2 regions of the Alteromonas nitratireducens genome follow, and region 1 is predicted to be linked to the other one. Evidence: predicted binding sites of a transcription regulator. Region 1 holds the regulator's gene; the other holds the start of a gene.
What was found. Region 1 encodes FliA, which starts transcription of late flagellar genes. Its sites were predicted from a motif close to CTAAAGNTNNNNNNNNNNNNGCCGATA; they were not measured.
Positions count from the first base shown of each region.

Region 2: the regulator FliA is predicted to act here: its motif matches at 5,258-5,284, upstream of pomA (flagellar motor protein PomA).

Region 1 covers NZ_JBFNPK010000004.1:48,214-55,979, forward strand. Annotated here, with positions in the region: gene AB1N33_RS05190 (chemotaxis protein CheW) at 1-2,190, opposite strand, end outside; gene AB1N33_RS05195 (protein phosphatase CheZ) at 2,203-2,949, opposite strand; gene cheY (chemotaxis response regulator CheY) at 2,984-3,367, opposite strand; gene AB1N33_RS05205 (RNA polymerase sigma factor FliA) at 3,407-4,135, opposite strand; gene AB1N33_RS05210 (MinD/ParA family protein) at 4,132-4,998, opposite strand; gene flhF (flagellar biosynthesis GTPase FlhF) at 4,995-6,335, opposite strand; gene flhA (flagellar biosynthesis protein FlhA) at 6,365-7,766, opposite strand, start outside.
Region 2 covers NZ_JBFNPK010000012.1:87,187-94,576, forward strand. Annotated here, with positions in the region: gene ribH (6,7-dimethyl-8-ribityllumazine synthase) at 1-44, shown strand, start outside; gene nusB (transcription antitermination factor NusB) at 57-479, shown strand; gene thiL (thiamine-phosphate kinase) at 523-1,488, shown strand; gene AB1N33_RS11665 (phosphatidylglycerophosphatase A family protein) at 1,488-1,970, shown strand; gene dxs (1-deoxy-D-xylulose-5-phosphate synthase) at 2,012-3,877, opposite strand; gene AB1N33_RS11675 (farnesyl diphosphate synthase) at 3,916-4,806, opposite strand; gene AB1N33_RS11680 (exodeoxyribonuclease VII small subunit) at 4,840-5,088, opposite strand; gene pomA (flagellar motor protein PomA) at 5,363-6,124, shown strand; gene AB1N33_RS11690 (flagellar motor protein MotB) at 6,127-7,074, shown strand; gene AB1N33_RS11695 (class I SAM-dependent methyltransferase) at 7,098-7,390, opposite strand, start outside.

The DNA.
Region 1 (7,766 bases):
GGTAATTGTGGCGCCAGCCATACCGGGCGTGCCCTGTAGCAGCGCGTCGAGGGGTTTGATGACCACCTCTTCCTGACCAATCAGTGCATCCACGACAAAGCCCACTTGCTGCGTCCCTATCTGAACAACGACCACGTGGCCTTTCGATTTATCGATCTGCTTCTTACCACGGATTAACCACTCGCCCAGGAAGAAGATGGGAATCGCTTTTGAGCGCACAATCATGGTCAGCTGACCGTCTACGGTATTGGTTTTGCTGATATCCATGTTGATGATTTCACTCACCGCACCAAGCGGCAGCGCAAACGTTTGTTTACCGACCACAATCATCAGCGTCGGCAAAATCGCCAGCGTCAGAGGAACCTTGATATCCAGACGGGTACCTTTGCCCATCTGCGAATCAATATTGATGGTACCGTTAAGCTGATTGATTTTGGTTTTCACTACGTCCATACCGACGCCGCGACCAGAGATATCGCTGATCTCGGTTTTGGTAGAGAACCCTGGAGCAAAAATCAGATTAAACGCTTCCACATCTGACATACGTGCAGCGGCATCAACATCCAGAACCCCCCGGGAAATGGCAATTTCCTTGAGCTTCTCTGGATCCATGCCCTTACCATCGTCTTCAATGGTCAGCAGAATGTGGTCACCTTCCTGGGAGGCAGACAGCTTAACTTTACCCATTCTCGGCTTGCCTGCTGCCTGACGATCATCCGGCATTTCAATACCGTGGTCGACAGAGTTGCGAACCAGGTGAACCAACGGATCGGCAAGCGCCTCAACCAGGTTCTTATCCAGATCCGTCTCTTCCCCTTCGAGCTCCAGCGTAATTTCTTTTTTCAGGCTTCTTGCGAGGTCACGAACAACGCGAGGAAAACGACCGAACACTTTCTTAATAGGCTGCATGCGGGTTTTCATTACCGCACCCTGAAGGTCGCCGGTTACCACGTCCAGGTTTGCTATCGCCTTAGACATGCTTTCGTCGTTGGTGTTAATACCCAGGCTCAGCAAGCGGTTCCTCACCAACACCAACTCACCCACCATGTTCATGATTTGGTCGAGGCGTTTGGTATCAACCCGAACCGTGGTCTCAGCCTGTGGTGCCGCAGGCGCAGCTTTCTTCTCTTCTTTTTTCGCAGCGGCCGGCGCTGCCGCTTTCTGTGCCGCCGGCGCAGCAGGCTTGGCCGCAGACTTGGCCGCCTCTTCTTTCTTCTGCTGCTCAGCTTTCGCCTTGTTAATCTTGTCTGTGGCGTCGTTATCCACTTTCACCCGAGGCTTTTCAGATGGGGCTGGCGCGGAAGCGACGTCATCGTCTTTTGATGTAGTTGGTCCCTGACCGCTGCCATGCAGCTGATCAAGCAACGCTTCAAATTCATCATCAGTAATTTCTTCATCACCGCCTGCACTTACTGCATTGTCTGCGGGCTTGGTGTCTTCAGGCTTCACATCATCAGCCGCCGCCTTAAACTGACCTTTGCCATGCAACTCGTCCAGCAAGGCTTCAAATTCATCGTCAGTGATGTCTTCATCTCCTGACGGCGGGGTCGGTTCTGACGTTTTCGCAGACTCAGTTGGTGCTGCCGGGCGCCCTGGCGCACCGTCACCGTGCAGTTCATCCAGCAGGGCTTCAAATTCGTCTTCAGAGATATCATCGATAGAGCCATCTTCCTGCTTCACACTGACGGCGTCCTCTTCAGGTGAGTCCGGCTCATCTTCAATAATCAGTTCTTCTTCCGGCGATTCATCCGCCTGTGCAACTGGTGCGGCGGCATCATCAAAGATACTTTCGTCGGGCGATTCGGGCTTGCTTAACTGTGTCAGCAGATCGACGAGCACAGGATCGGCAGGCTCCAGCGGCTCTCTGTTCTTTACTTTTTCGAACATCGCTACCACGACGTCCGTGGCCTGCAGAATGACATCCATTAATTCGGGGGTCAGGTTACGCTGCCCGTTGCGCATGACGTCAAAGACGTTTTCCGCACCATGACAGATTTCAACCAGCTCTGTCAGTGACAAAAAGCCGGCACCACCTTTCACCGTGTGATAGCCACGGAAAATGGCATTGAGCAAATCCGCGTCTTCCGGATTATTCTCTAAATCGACGAGCTGCTCCTGCAACTGTTCAAGGATCTCTCCGGCCTCAACCAAAAAGTCCTGTAATATTTCCTCGTCAACATCAAACGACATGCGCCCGCTCCCCTAAAAACCTAAGCTCGACAGGAGGTCATCCACATCATCCTGGCCTGAAACAACATCATCCCGGTTCTGTGCATCGATGATTGGTCCTTCTGCTTCAATCTTATCGGTAACTTTTTGAGATGGTTTAGTTTTTACCTGTGCATCCGGCTCACCAAACATGGTCAGCATGTTTACCAGGCTGTCTTCCACCTCTTTGACGAGATCGATCACACGACGGATAACCTGACCGGTCAGGTCCTGATAGCCCTGCGCCATCAGCACTTCCGTCAGCAGGCTGGTCAGCTTGCTTGACTGTACTGACGCATCTTCAAGCAGCTGATCAATATCCGTGCACAGCGCCTTAAACTCACCCAACTCGATTTCACGGTTCATGAGTTTTTTCCAGTCTGGCATCACCTTGTCGATGCGCTCAGACAGCGTTTCGGCAATAGGCATACTGGCTTCGACGGCATCCATAGTGGTATTTGCCGCCTTTTCCGTTTCTTCAATAACGTATGTCAGCCGACTTTGGGCGTCGGGAATATCGTCGTTGGCAAGATTGACGATTCGCTCATCAAGCTGAAAATTGTTCAGGGCGTCATGAAGCTGACGCGTCAGCTTACCCACCTCTTCAAACAGCTCTATCGACTCTTTCATCGAGGCTGCTTCCAGGATGGCATTGGCCGACGCCGTGTCGCCCGCTTCCAGATACGCAACAAGCTGTTTAGCTTCATCCAGCGTAATCGGAACGTTTACCTCTTTGGACATTCGGACTTCCTCATTCTTTTCAGGAACGCCTGAATCAGCCTAAACGTTCAAAGATTTTGTCGAGTTTTTCTTTGAGCGTAGCTGCCGTGAAGGGTTTAACAACGTAACCGTTAACGCCTGCCTGCGCAGCCGCAACAATTTGTTCTTTCTTCGCTTCTGCCGTTACCATCAGGACAGGCAGATGCTTCAGTTTGTCATCACCACGGATGGCGCGCAGCAGGTCAATACCCTGCATACCCGGCATATTCCAGTCGGTCACAACAAAGTCAAAATCGCCCTGCTGTAGCATTGGCAATGCCGTATTGCCGTCATCCGCTTCCTGGATATTGGAAAAACCCAAATCTTTGAGCAGGTTCTTTATGATACGTCTCATGGTAGAAAAATCGTCAACCACGAGAATTTTCATATTCTTGTCCAAAATGGCCTCCAGTGAGGGTGTAATTAATGGTTTGTCTGGTTATTCATCAGCCTGCCACGACTTCATTCGTGATTTGAGTTTTAACATGGCCTGACTGTGTATCTGGCTGACTCTGGATTCACTGACTTCAAGCACTTCACCAATTTCACGCAGGTTCAGTTCCTCATCATAGTACAGAGACAGCACTATCGCTTCCCGCTCGGGTAACGTAGTAATAGCATGCGCAAGTGCTTTTTGGAAAGCGCCTTGCATCAAATCTTCCAATGGCGTGTCATTTCCCCGGTTTTGTTCGGTCGTAATGACATCTTCAGACACGCCAAGATCTTCAATTCCTACCAGTTTTCCTGCATTCACCTCGTTCAGCATCTGGTGATAATCCTGCAGGCTGACATTCATTTTTGCGGCAATTTCCGCGTCACGTGCATCGCGACCGGTCTCACCTTCCACCTGTGCAATGGCATCCGTAATCGCACGGCTGTTGCGGTGAACAGAACGCGGTGTCCAGTCACCTTTTCGTATTTCATCTAACATCGCACCACGAATACGAATACCAGCAAAGGTCTCAAAGCTGGCACCTTTACTGCCATCAAAATTCCTGGCCGCTTCTAATAATCCGATCATGCCTGACTGAATAAGATCATCGACCAGTACACTGGCCGGTAATCTTGCCATCAGGTGGTGTGCAATCCGTTTCACCAGCGGCGCGTGTCTTTCGACAAGTTGCGACTTATCAGTTTGTTGCTGATACGCTGCTGCTTTGCTGTTCAACGTTGATTTCCCGCTACTTTACCTGAAACCAATTGTTCAATGAAAAATTCGAGATGTCCACCAGGCTGCTCAGGGATGGGCCAGGACATCGCTTTAGTCGCCAGTTGTGTAATGGCGACAGCCGCTGGCGACCCCGGGAAGGCATCCACAATCGCGGTTTGTTTACGCACCGCACGCCGGATGTTTTCATCGAACGGGATGGTAGCAACCAGTTCCAGTGCAACATCCAGAAACCGGCCTGTGACTTTTGACAGCTTACTGAATAATTCCTGGCCTTCACGTACGTCGCGAACCATATTGGCGACCACTTTAAAACGGAATACACCGTGCTCACGATTGAGAATTTTGATCAGGGCATAAGCATCGGTCAGCGATGTGGGTTCGTCACACACCACTACCATAATGTCCTGAGACGCTTTGGAAAAACTCAGCACCATGTCTGAAATGCCTGCTGCCGTATCGACGATCAGCACATCAATTTGCGAACGCAGTTCACTGAATGCTCTGATCAGCCCGGCGTGTTCTGTCGGAGACAACTCCGCCATTGACTGCGTGCCCGACGTCGCCGGTGCTATCTTAATGCCGTGAGGGCCGGTGACCAGCACCTCATCAAGCGTGCATTCACCCGATAACACATGAGACAGGTTTTTCTCGACCCTGAGGCCCAGCATGACGTCTACGTTGGCAAGTCCAAGGTCAGCATCCAAAACCATCACACGCTTACCCTGCTTTGCCATGGCAATAGCGGTATTCAGCGTAATATTGGTTTTCCCTACGCCTCCCTTACCTCCGGTGACTGCTATAACTTTGATTAACCTTGATTGCTTCATCTTTCGTAAGCTACTCGCTTGATCGTCGATCATACTGCTTGTGCTGCGTTAACTTCATTATTAGCACTAGTATGATTCAAACCATACTTTTTATAAAGCTTTGCAGCCGCAGATACGAGAGATTTTGCATCTGCAACTTTAATATCTTCAGGTACTTTCTGACCATCCGTCACATAACTGACCGGTAACTGATGTTCTATGGACGCACTCAGTACTTCCCCGAGTGAATAACACTCGTCCAGTTTGGTGAAAATACAGCCATCCAGTTTGACCGGATCGTACGCATGAATAATCCGCTCCAGCGCCGGATACTGGGTATTCGCCTGAGCAACCAGGTATTTTTTCACCGGCTGCATCTGACCGCTGTCAAATTGTTTCAGCTGCTTGATCAGGCGGCTGTCACGCTGACTGAATCCGGCGGTATCAATCAGTATCAGACGCTTATGACGTAACTGGAACAATAGATCAGCCAGCTCTTCAGTACTTTGTGCCTTGCGCACTGTACAGCCAATAATCTTCCCGTAGGTCGCAAGCTGTTCAAATGCAGCGATGCGATACGTATCGATAGTAATCATTGCAACGGTATCGGCGCCGTATTTCTGCGCGTAGCGTGCAGCCAGTTTTGCCACCGTTGTGGTTTTGCCGGTACCGGTCGGGCCCACCAGGGCAACCGCGCCGGTCTGACTGAGTATATCGTTGCCGGTCACGTTGATGCGATTAGACAATAGATTAAGAAGATATACCCAGGCTTCACGCTCGTTGTATTCGCGCGGCACATAGTGCATTAACTGACTTGCCAGGCGAGCGCTCAGGCCCATGTCTGTCAGCCGGCGATGTAAGAAGGCATGCACCGGCTGCTGACGCTGACGTTTCGCTTCCATCAGGTCAGCAACCTGATACTGAAGCACACTGCGCAGCGACGCCAGTTCTGCTTTGATATCTGCCAGTTCGTCGTGAGAGGCTGGTGCGTTGGAGGCCCCGCCCTGTGCTGTGTTTTGTTCAGCGGCAGTGTCTTTCAGCCAGGCCATTTCAGCGGGCTGAACCACGCTGGCTGGCGTTTCGTTATCAGACTGGCTGACGGGCGCGGCGGACTGACGGGGCTGCTGACCATGCTGCTTCTCAAGCAACGCGCGCAGGGTATCCGGTCCGTCATCACCGATGATTTCACTCAGGCTGGGGGTAGGCTTGCCCGCACCCTGCGGCTTTTTGCGTGTCAGCGGTGCGTCAGTTTCCTTATCGTACGCAGCGACCAGTTCAATCCCGTCGGCCATTTTGCGGTTTGACATGATCACCGCATCTGAGCCCAGCTCGGCTTTAACCTGGCTCAGCGCCTCACGCATATCTTTGCCAAAGAATCGTCTGATTTTCATTTCAACCTCTACTCACACCGGGCGTCAGATTATTGACCCACAGAACTGACTATTTTTATCTGTTTGTCGTCAGGAATTTCCTGATAGGACAGCACATGCAATCCAGCGACAGAATATTTAAGGAAGCGGGACAGTACCGGACGCAGCAGACCTGACGTCAGCAGTACTGCAGGTTCACCGGCCAGCTCCTGATTCTGACTCGCCTGCTGCAACGATTTCTGCAGCTTGTCAGCCAGTCCGGGTTCAATACCGGCGCCGTCTTCGCCCCCTGCCTGCAGTGACTGGTGCAACATTTGTTCCAACTCAGGCGCCAAGGTTATGACGGGTATCTCGGCGTTGCCTGCAGCGATTTCCTGCACAATCAGACGCTTAAGTGCAATTCGAACGGCAGACACCAGAACGTCAGGATCCTGACTGCGCGGGCCATATTCACTCAAGGTCTGCACAATCGTGCGCATATCGCGAATAGGCACCCCTTCAAACAGGAGTGTCTGCAGCACTTTCACCACCGTAGACAGTGGCAGAATATCGGGAATGAGGCCCTCAACCAGTTTCGGGTTGTGTTTGGCCAGCATGTCCAGCAGCTGTTGGGTTTCCTCATAACCCAGCAGTTGGTAGGCATTATTGGTCAGCAACTGGCTAAGGTGGGTAGCAACCACTGTCGCAGCATCAACAACCGTATACCCGAGCGTCTGCGCATGTTCACGTTTTCCGGGTTTGATCCACACCGCATCCAGACCAAACGCCGGATCTTTCGTAGCACGACCTTCCAGCTTGCCAAACACCTGGCCCGGATTGATCGCCAGTTCTTCGTCATGGCTGATTTGCGCATCACCAATGGTGACCCCGAGCATGGAAATCTCGTAGGCGTTAGGATCGAGATCGAGGTTGTCACGGATATGCACAGGCGGCACCAGAAACCCAAGTTCCTGAGAGAGTTTCTTACGAACCCCTTTAATACGGGTCAGCAACTCGCCTCCCTGTGACTTATCCACCAGCGGAATTAAGCGGTAACCCACTTCAAGCCCAATGGTGTCTACATGCTGCACATCATCCCAGCCCAGTTCTTTGATTTCCGGCGGGGTAAGTTCGTCTTTATTCACCTGTGCTGGCACCGGTGGCTGCGCCTCTGCCCGCTTTTGCTGAACGCCACGCCAGTAGGCATAGCCTGCCGCCATCGCTGAAAAGCTCAGGAAAGCCAGGTGAGGCATCCCCGGGACAATTCCCATCACAAACAGAACAGCCGCCGCAATATACAGTGCCTGCTGATTCCCCAGTTGGTTATTGATCTCTTTGCCCATTTCCTGGGTTTCGTTTTCACGGGTAACGATAATCGCGGTGGCTACCGACAGCAGCAGTGATGGGATCTGAGCAACCAGACCATCACCGATGGTAAGAATGGTGTAGACCTCAATTGCGTCACCAAACGCA
Region 2 (7,390 bases), on a different contig from region 1:
CCCTTGAGATGGTTAATGTTATCGACGCTGTAGAAAAGCTATAAGGCTGGCAGAAAGTGAAAGTATCCGCACGTCGTAAAGCGCGTGAACTCGCGCTGCAGGGAGTTTACTCGTGGCAAATGAGCAAAAACCAGATTGATCAGGTTGAGCTTGCCATTGCCACATCCAATGATATGCATAAAATCGATATGGCTTACTTCCAGGCGTTACTGCGTGGGGTGGCGAAAAATGCCTCTCATCTGGATAACACCATCAAGCCTTATCTCGGCCGCTTGCCAGAAGAGCTGGATGCCATTGAGAAAGCGATCCTGCGCATTGCCACCTTTGAGCTCACTGAACGTATGGATGTGCCATACCGCGTTATCATCAACGAGGCCATCGAACTGGCCAAAACGTTTGGTGCAGAAGAAAGCCATAAATTTATTAACGGCGCACTCGATAAAGCGGTCCGTACGCTTCGCAAGGACGAGCGCGATTAAGCCGCTCGTTATCATGCCGTTCAATTACAGTTAAGTCATCATTGTGAAAGAGTTTGATTTAATCGGCCGCTATTTTGCTAATGGCGGCTATCAGCGCAAGGACGTCGCTGTGGGTATTGGCGACGATTGTGCCATTACCCGTGTTCCTGAGAATCAGCAACTGGCGGTGACCACCGACACGCTGGTAGGTGGTGTTCATTTTCTTACCGACGCGCCGGCAAAATCGGTCGCTTACAAGGCGGTTGCAGTTAATCTGAGCGATTTGGCCGCGATGGGCGCGGAACCTGCCTGGATCAGTCTGTCGCTGGCGATGCCAGAGGTAAACGAAGAATGGCTTGAAGATTTCGCCGAAGGGCTTTACGACCTCACGCAATTCTATTCGGTACAGCTGATTGGCGGTGACACCGTGAAAGGGCCGCTATCCATGACCATCACTGCGCAGGGGTTTATTCCGCCTGGCGCTGAGCTGCGCAGAAACGGTGCTAAACCGGGTGACTGGGTTTACGTTACCGGCTCGTTAGGCGATGCCGGTGCGGGTCTGGATATACTCAAAAATGCACTGACTGCGTCACCTGAAGCCCATGACTACCTGATTAACCGGCATCTTTTTCCGACCCCTCGTGTGGCGGTAGGTGCGGCGCTACGACGCATTGCCAGTGCCTGTATTGATGTCTCAGATGGTCTGCTCGCTGACTTGTCTCATATTCTGCGCGCATCCGGCTGTGGCGCTACGCTTCATGTTGACCGCCTGCCGCTCTCCCGCGCGATGCTCGATACCGTGTCTGCCGAACAGGCAATTCAGTATGCGCTGACTGCGGGTGACGACTATGAACTCATTTTTACTGTCGGTGAAGAGCAGAAGGGCAGCCTGGAAACCTCGCTTAGCAGCACCAATGTGAAGGCCACCTGTATCGGTCAGTTAACCGGAAACAGTGAACAATTTGAGCTGCGGTATAACGACGAACGCTTCCAGTTACCCGCATCACTCGGCTACGAGCACGCGTTCTGATGGCAGAGGATCCGCGCCAGCGCCTGACAATGACCAATCCTGTCCATTTGCTGGCTGTCGGGTTTGGTAGCGGTCTGATACGCTTTATGCCCGGCACCTGGGGCTCGCTGGCTGCGGTGCCGCTACTGCTGTTGATGGCCGGTATGTCTGACGTCTGGTATGTGGCGATTACGCTGGTCAGTTGCGTGGCAGGCGTTGCCATTTGTGGGCGGGCTGCTGAGGCGATGAAAGTGCATGATCACGGCGCGATTGTCTGGGACGAAATCGCCGGCATGATGCTGACGTTTCTGTTTATTCCTGTTCACCCCTCGTCGCTGGTCGCCGGATTTATCCTGTTTCGCTTCTTCGATATTGTGAAGCCCTGGCCGATAGGTGTCATCGACAAGCATGTGCACGGCGGTGCCGGTATTATGCTTGATGATATCGTGGCAGGTCTGATGGCGTGCGGTTCACTGCACCTGATTGCACAGTTTCTTGTATAACGGCGACAACTGACGCGCAAACAGCGCGTCAGCGTCGTGACTTACTTATTCAGAATACCGGCGACTGCAGCAACAATACCGTCGGTGTCCAGTCCCAGTTCTGCGTACATTTCCTGCTGTGTGCCCTGCAGAATAAAGCTGTCAGGCAGTCCCAGGGTCAGTACTCTTATCAGCGTACCGGTATCCTGCAGATGCTCGATGACAGCGCTGCCAGCGCCGCCCATACGGCAACCATCTTCCAGCGTTACCAGCAGGTCGTGGCCGGCGGCTGCCTGTGCGATAGCGTCGGCATCCAGGGGTTTAACAAAACGCATATCAATCAGAGTAGCGTCCAGCGCATCGGCTGCTGCCTGCGCGTAAGGCAGCAGGGTACCAAAGTTCAGAATCGCCACCTGTTTGCCTTTGCGGAGTGTGCGCGCTTTGCCCAAAGCCAGTTCCGTCATCGTCTCTGGTGGCGCAATACCGGTGCCTGAACCGCGCGGATAGCGAACAGCGGCGGGCTGGTTTGCTTTATGGCCGGTATAAAGCATGTCGCGGCATTCGGTTTCATCACTGGGTGTCATGATGATCATGTTGGGAATACAGCGCAGGTACGCAATATCAAATGCGCCCTGATGGGTAGGGCCGTCCGCGCCGACAATGCCGGCACGGTCAATGGCAAACAGAACCGGCAAATTCTGCAGTGCCACGTCATGAATCAACTGATCATAGGCGCGTTGCAGGAACGTCGAGTAAATCGCGACCACCGCGTTGTAGCCTTCTTTGGCAAGACCTGCACCGAAGGTAACCGCATGCTGCTCAGCAATGGCAACATCGAAGTATTTATCCGGGTGCTGCTGGGAAAACTTCACCATACCCGAACCTTCACGCATGGCGGGCGTGATGGCCATCAGCTTAGGATCATGGCATGCCATATCACACAGCCACTGGCCGAAAATTGCTGAAAAGGTCGGTGCTGATGGCTTGGATGCCGGCAGCGCGTTATCTGCGGGATTAAACTTGGGTACAGCATGAAATTTAATCGGATCTTCTTCAGCAACCGCATAACCTTTGCCTTTACGTGTGACCACGTGCAACAGTTGCGGGCCTTTAAATTTACGCATATTACGCAGCGTGTCGACCACGGCATCCACATCGTGACCATCAATAGGGCCAATGTAGTTAAAGCCGAGTTCTTCGAAGATAGTACCGGGCGCGACCATGCCTTTTAAGTGTTCTTCAGCACGGCTGGCAAACTCACGAATAGGCGGTACATTACTCAGTAACTTCTTGCCTCCATCGCGAATCGTGTTAAAGAAGTTACCGGTCAGCAGACGAGCCAGGTGGCTGTTGAGTGCGCCAACGTTCTCCGAAATGGACATTTCGTTGTCATTAAGCACCACCACCATATCTTTATTAATGTCGCCTGCATGGTTCATGGCTTCAAAGGCCATGCCCGCGGTCATCGCTCCATCGCCAATGACGGCAACCACTTTTCTGCCTGCATTTTCGCGCTCAGCTGCGACAGCCATCCCCAGAGCGGCACTGATAGACGTAGACGAATGACCGACAGCAAAGGTGTCATACTCACTCTCTGGCGGCCAGGGGAAGGGATGTAAACCGTTCTTTTGTCGAATTGTCGACATTCGCTCAGCACGTTCGGTAAGGATTTTGTGCGGATACGCCTGGTGACCGACGTCCCAGATCAACCGGTCAAACGGCGTGTTATACACGTAATGCAGGGCAACAGTCAGTTCCACGGTCCCAAGCCCTGACGCAAAGTGGCCACTGCTCTGACTGACACAGTTCAGTAAATATTCTCGTAATTCATCAGCCAGCGTACGCAGCTTTTCCTGCGGCAGTTTACGCAACTGCTCAGGGGATTGGGCCAGCGCCAGTGTCGGGTAGTGCTGTATATCTAAACTCATTGTTGTTGTCTTTGTGATTACTTGCGAGCAGCGCAGTGTCAGTGGTCGCGTTTTACCATCAGTTCACTGAAGGCAACCAGCAACTCTGTATTGTAAGGTAAACCCTCCAGCGCTTGAAGTGCTGCATGGTGCAAACGGACCAATTCCTGCTTTGCTTTTTCCATGCCCAACAGGGCGGGGTAGGTATTTTTGCCCAGCGCCTGGTCGGAACCTGCAGGCTTACCGGTAAGATGACTGCTTCCTTCTACGTCGAGGATATCATCCTGAACCTGAAACGCCAGACCAATAATATCGGCAAAGCGGATAATTGCGCTGGCATGCGCCTCCTCGATGGATGCACAAACGGCCGTGGTCATTTGCGCACAGGCCTTAAGCAGAGCGCCGGTCTTGAGGTTGTGAAGTTGTGTCAGTGCATCGGCGCTGATGTGTTTGCCGGTTGCATCCAGATCAATTGCCTGACCACCACACATTCCTGAATAGCCCGCGGCACTGGCCAGCAGACTGACCAAATCAATTCGACGGCTATGGGCATAAGTACTTAGCGGCGCGTCACAAAGGACGGTAAATGCGAGGGTCTGTAGCGCATCGCCAGCAAGGATCGCCGTGGCTTCGTCGAAGGCGATATGGCAGGTTGGCTGTCCCCTTCGCAGATCGTCATCGTCCATGGCCGGCAGGTCATCATGTACCAGCGAGTAGGCATGGATACATTCAATGGCGGTGGCAATGGCTTCACTGTCTGCGTCGGCCAGACCAATGGTTTCGGCGATAACATGAACCAGCAGCGGACGCATGCGTTTGCCACCCGCCAACAGCGCATGTTGCATCGCAGCCTTAAGCCGTGGAGCGTGATTATCGAGGCGGTCCAGATGTTCAAGAAGGGCTTTATCTGTTGCGCTTTTAACGCGCGCTTGTAACGCCGAGATTGTCATAGCAATCAGACCCGGTAATGCATCATGTTGTGATTAGTCGTTATTGTCCGCGCTGTTGTCCAGCGGAACCAGCGTTTCTTCACCGTTTTCATTCAGCAACAGGCTGACTTTTTGCTGTGCCTGCTCTAAAGACTGCTGACTCAGTCTGGACAGCTGAATACCGCGCTCAAACTTTTGCAGCGCTTCATGCAGCGGCAGCTCGCCGTTCTCCATGTCATCAACAATGCGTTCCAGTTCGGCCAGGGTTTCTTCGAAGGTGGGGGACGATGTGTCGTTGCTCACAATCGCGCAATCCTTATCAGTCGTTGAATACGGCGCACCTTAACCGAGGGGGGGGCAGGGGGTCAAATGGTTTGTGGGGGCAAGATTGCCTTATGACGCTGTGTAGGTCAGAATCATCAAAGGCGATCCCAGTTAGTTATTGGTATCACAGGTAAAATGTCGCAGGTTGTTATAGAAATCCTGCAATGTGCCGATAGAATAACAGTCTGTAGACTGATTAGCAGCAAATGACTGTGCACCGCCGGGTGTGCCTGCGATAGAAGAGGATGAGTGAGTGGATTTAGCAACCGTCATTGGAATGTTAGGGGCAATCGGTTTCGTGGTCATGGCCATGGTCATGGGCGGAAATATGGCCATGTTCATCAACGTCCCGTCAATTCTTATCGTCTTTGGGGGGTCGTTGTTTGTTGTGCTCTCGCAATTCACACTTGGCCAGTTTTTTGGTGCCGGAAAAATTGCTGCAAAAGCCTTCCTGTTTAAGATTGACTCCCCGGAATCCCTGATCGAAAAAATCGTAGAAATGGCCGATGCTGCGCGTAAAGGCGGGTTTCTTGCGCTGGAAGAAGCGGAAATTGAAAATCCCTTCATGCAGAAAGGTGTCGACATGCTGGTGGATGGCCATGACATCGAAGTGGTTCGTGAAACCCTGACAAAAGACATCGCCATGACCACCGAGCGGCATGAGTTTGGTGCGGCTATCTACAAAAATATGGGAGATGTGGCACCAGCAATGGGCATGATTGGTACCCTGATTGGTCTGGTGGCCATGTTGTCAAACATGGACGATCCCAAAGCTATCGGCCCGGCGATGGCAGTTGCCTTGCTAACCACCCTGTATGGCGCGTTTATGGCCAACGTTGTGTGTTTGCCTATTGCGATCAAGCTGAATAACCGCGCGCAGGAAGAAAAGCTGAATCAGAAACTGGTGCTTGATGGCATTGTGGGGATCGCGGACGGACAAAACCCGCGCGTGATTGAAGGGATCCTGAAAAATTATCTGGCTGCCAGCAAACGCGGCGCGACAGAGGAAGAGTAATCATGGCCGAGCAGGAAGAAGAATGCCCCAAATGTCCCCCTGAGGGACTGCCTGCCTGGATGGGGACATTTGCCGATCTGATGTCGCTGCTGATGTGCTTCTTTGTTCTGTTGCTGGCGTTCTCTGAAATGGACGTACTGAAGTTCAAGCAGATCGCCGGTTCGATGAAGTTTGCGTTCGGTGTACAAAACAAGATTGAAGTAAAAGATATCCCGAAAGGCACCAGTGTTATTGCTATGGAGTTTCGTCCGGGACGGCCGGATCCCACGCCGATTGAAACGATCCAGCAGCAAACCATAGAAATGACCGAGCAAATGCTTGAGTTTCAGGCCGGTGATGAAGATTCGGCTGGAGGTCGTCAGAAACAACGTGGGAACCAGCGTGGCGGTCAGTCCCAGCAAACGGCCAGTGAGCAGGCTGCATCATCGCAGCAAAGCAGTGATGAAGCGGAAACCAGCGAGCTGATGAAGAAAGTTGCCCAGCAGTTGCAGAAGCAAATCCTGGATGGATCGATTGAAATGGAGTCGCTGGGTCAGCAACTGACAATTCGCATCCGTGAAAATGGTTCGTTCTCGGCAGGGTCGGCCTTCCTGCAGCCACAGTTCCAGCCAATCCTGCGACGCATTGGTGAATTGTTGGCAGATGTACCTGGTGAAATAGTGGTGTCAGGCCACAGTGATGGTCAGCAGATATCCAATGAACTATACAGTTCGAACTGGGATTTGTCGTCTCAGCGTGCGGTTGCCGTGGCAGAGGCTATGCGCCGGGCCGACGGGTTTGACGAATCGCGGATGGCGGTGGTGGGGAAAGCAGATACGCAGCCGCTGATTGAAAATGCAGTAACGGCCGACGACCGTGCCCGCAACCGGCGTGTGGAAATTACCATTAACCAGGGTAAACCGATGCTGTCAAAACCTATTTCAGTGCTGGAAGAACAAGGCCAGCAATAATGCTGGCCTTGTTTATTGTTCGCTTAGCGCGTGATGGCGGTGCGGTAGTGGGGTTTACTCAGCAGTAGCTGAACCGTACTGATCGTCCGCTCAAGGAACCCTCCCTCGCAATATTTCAGATAATACGTCCACATACGCATGAACCGTTCATCGTAGCCGTCATCCATGAGCGCATCACGGGCCGAATTAAATGCGAGATACCAGTCGTTCAGCGTTTTCGCATAATCCAGACCGATATCCTGCAGGTCGCGGACACTCATGTCGGTGAAACGTTTCAGGTGTGCGTTAATTTCGTACTGGGACGGCAGAAAGCCAC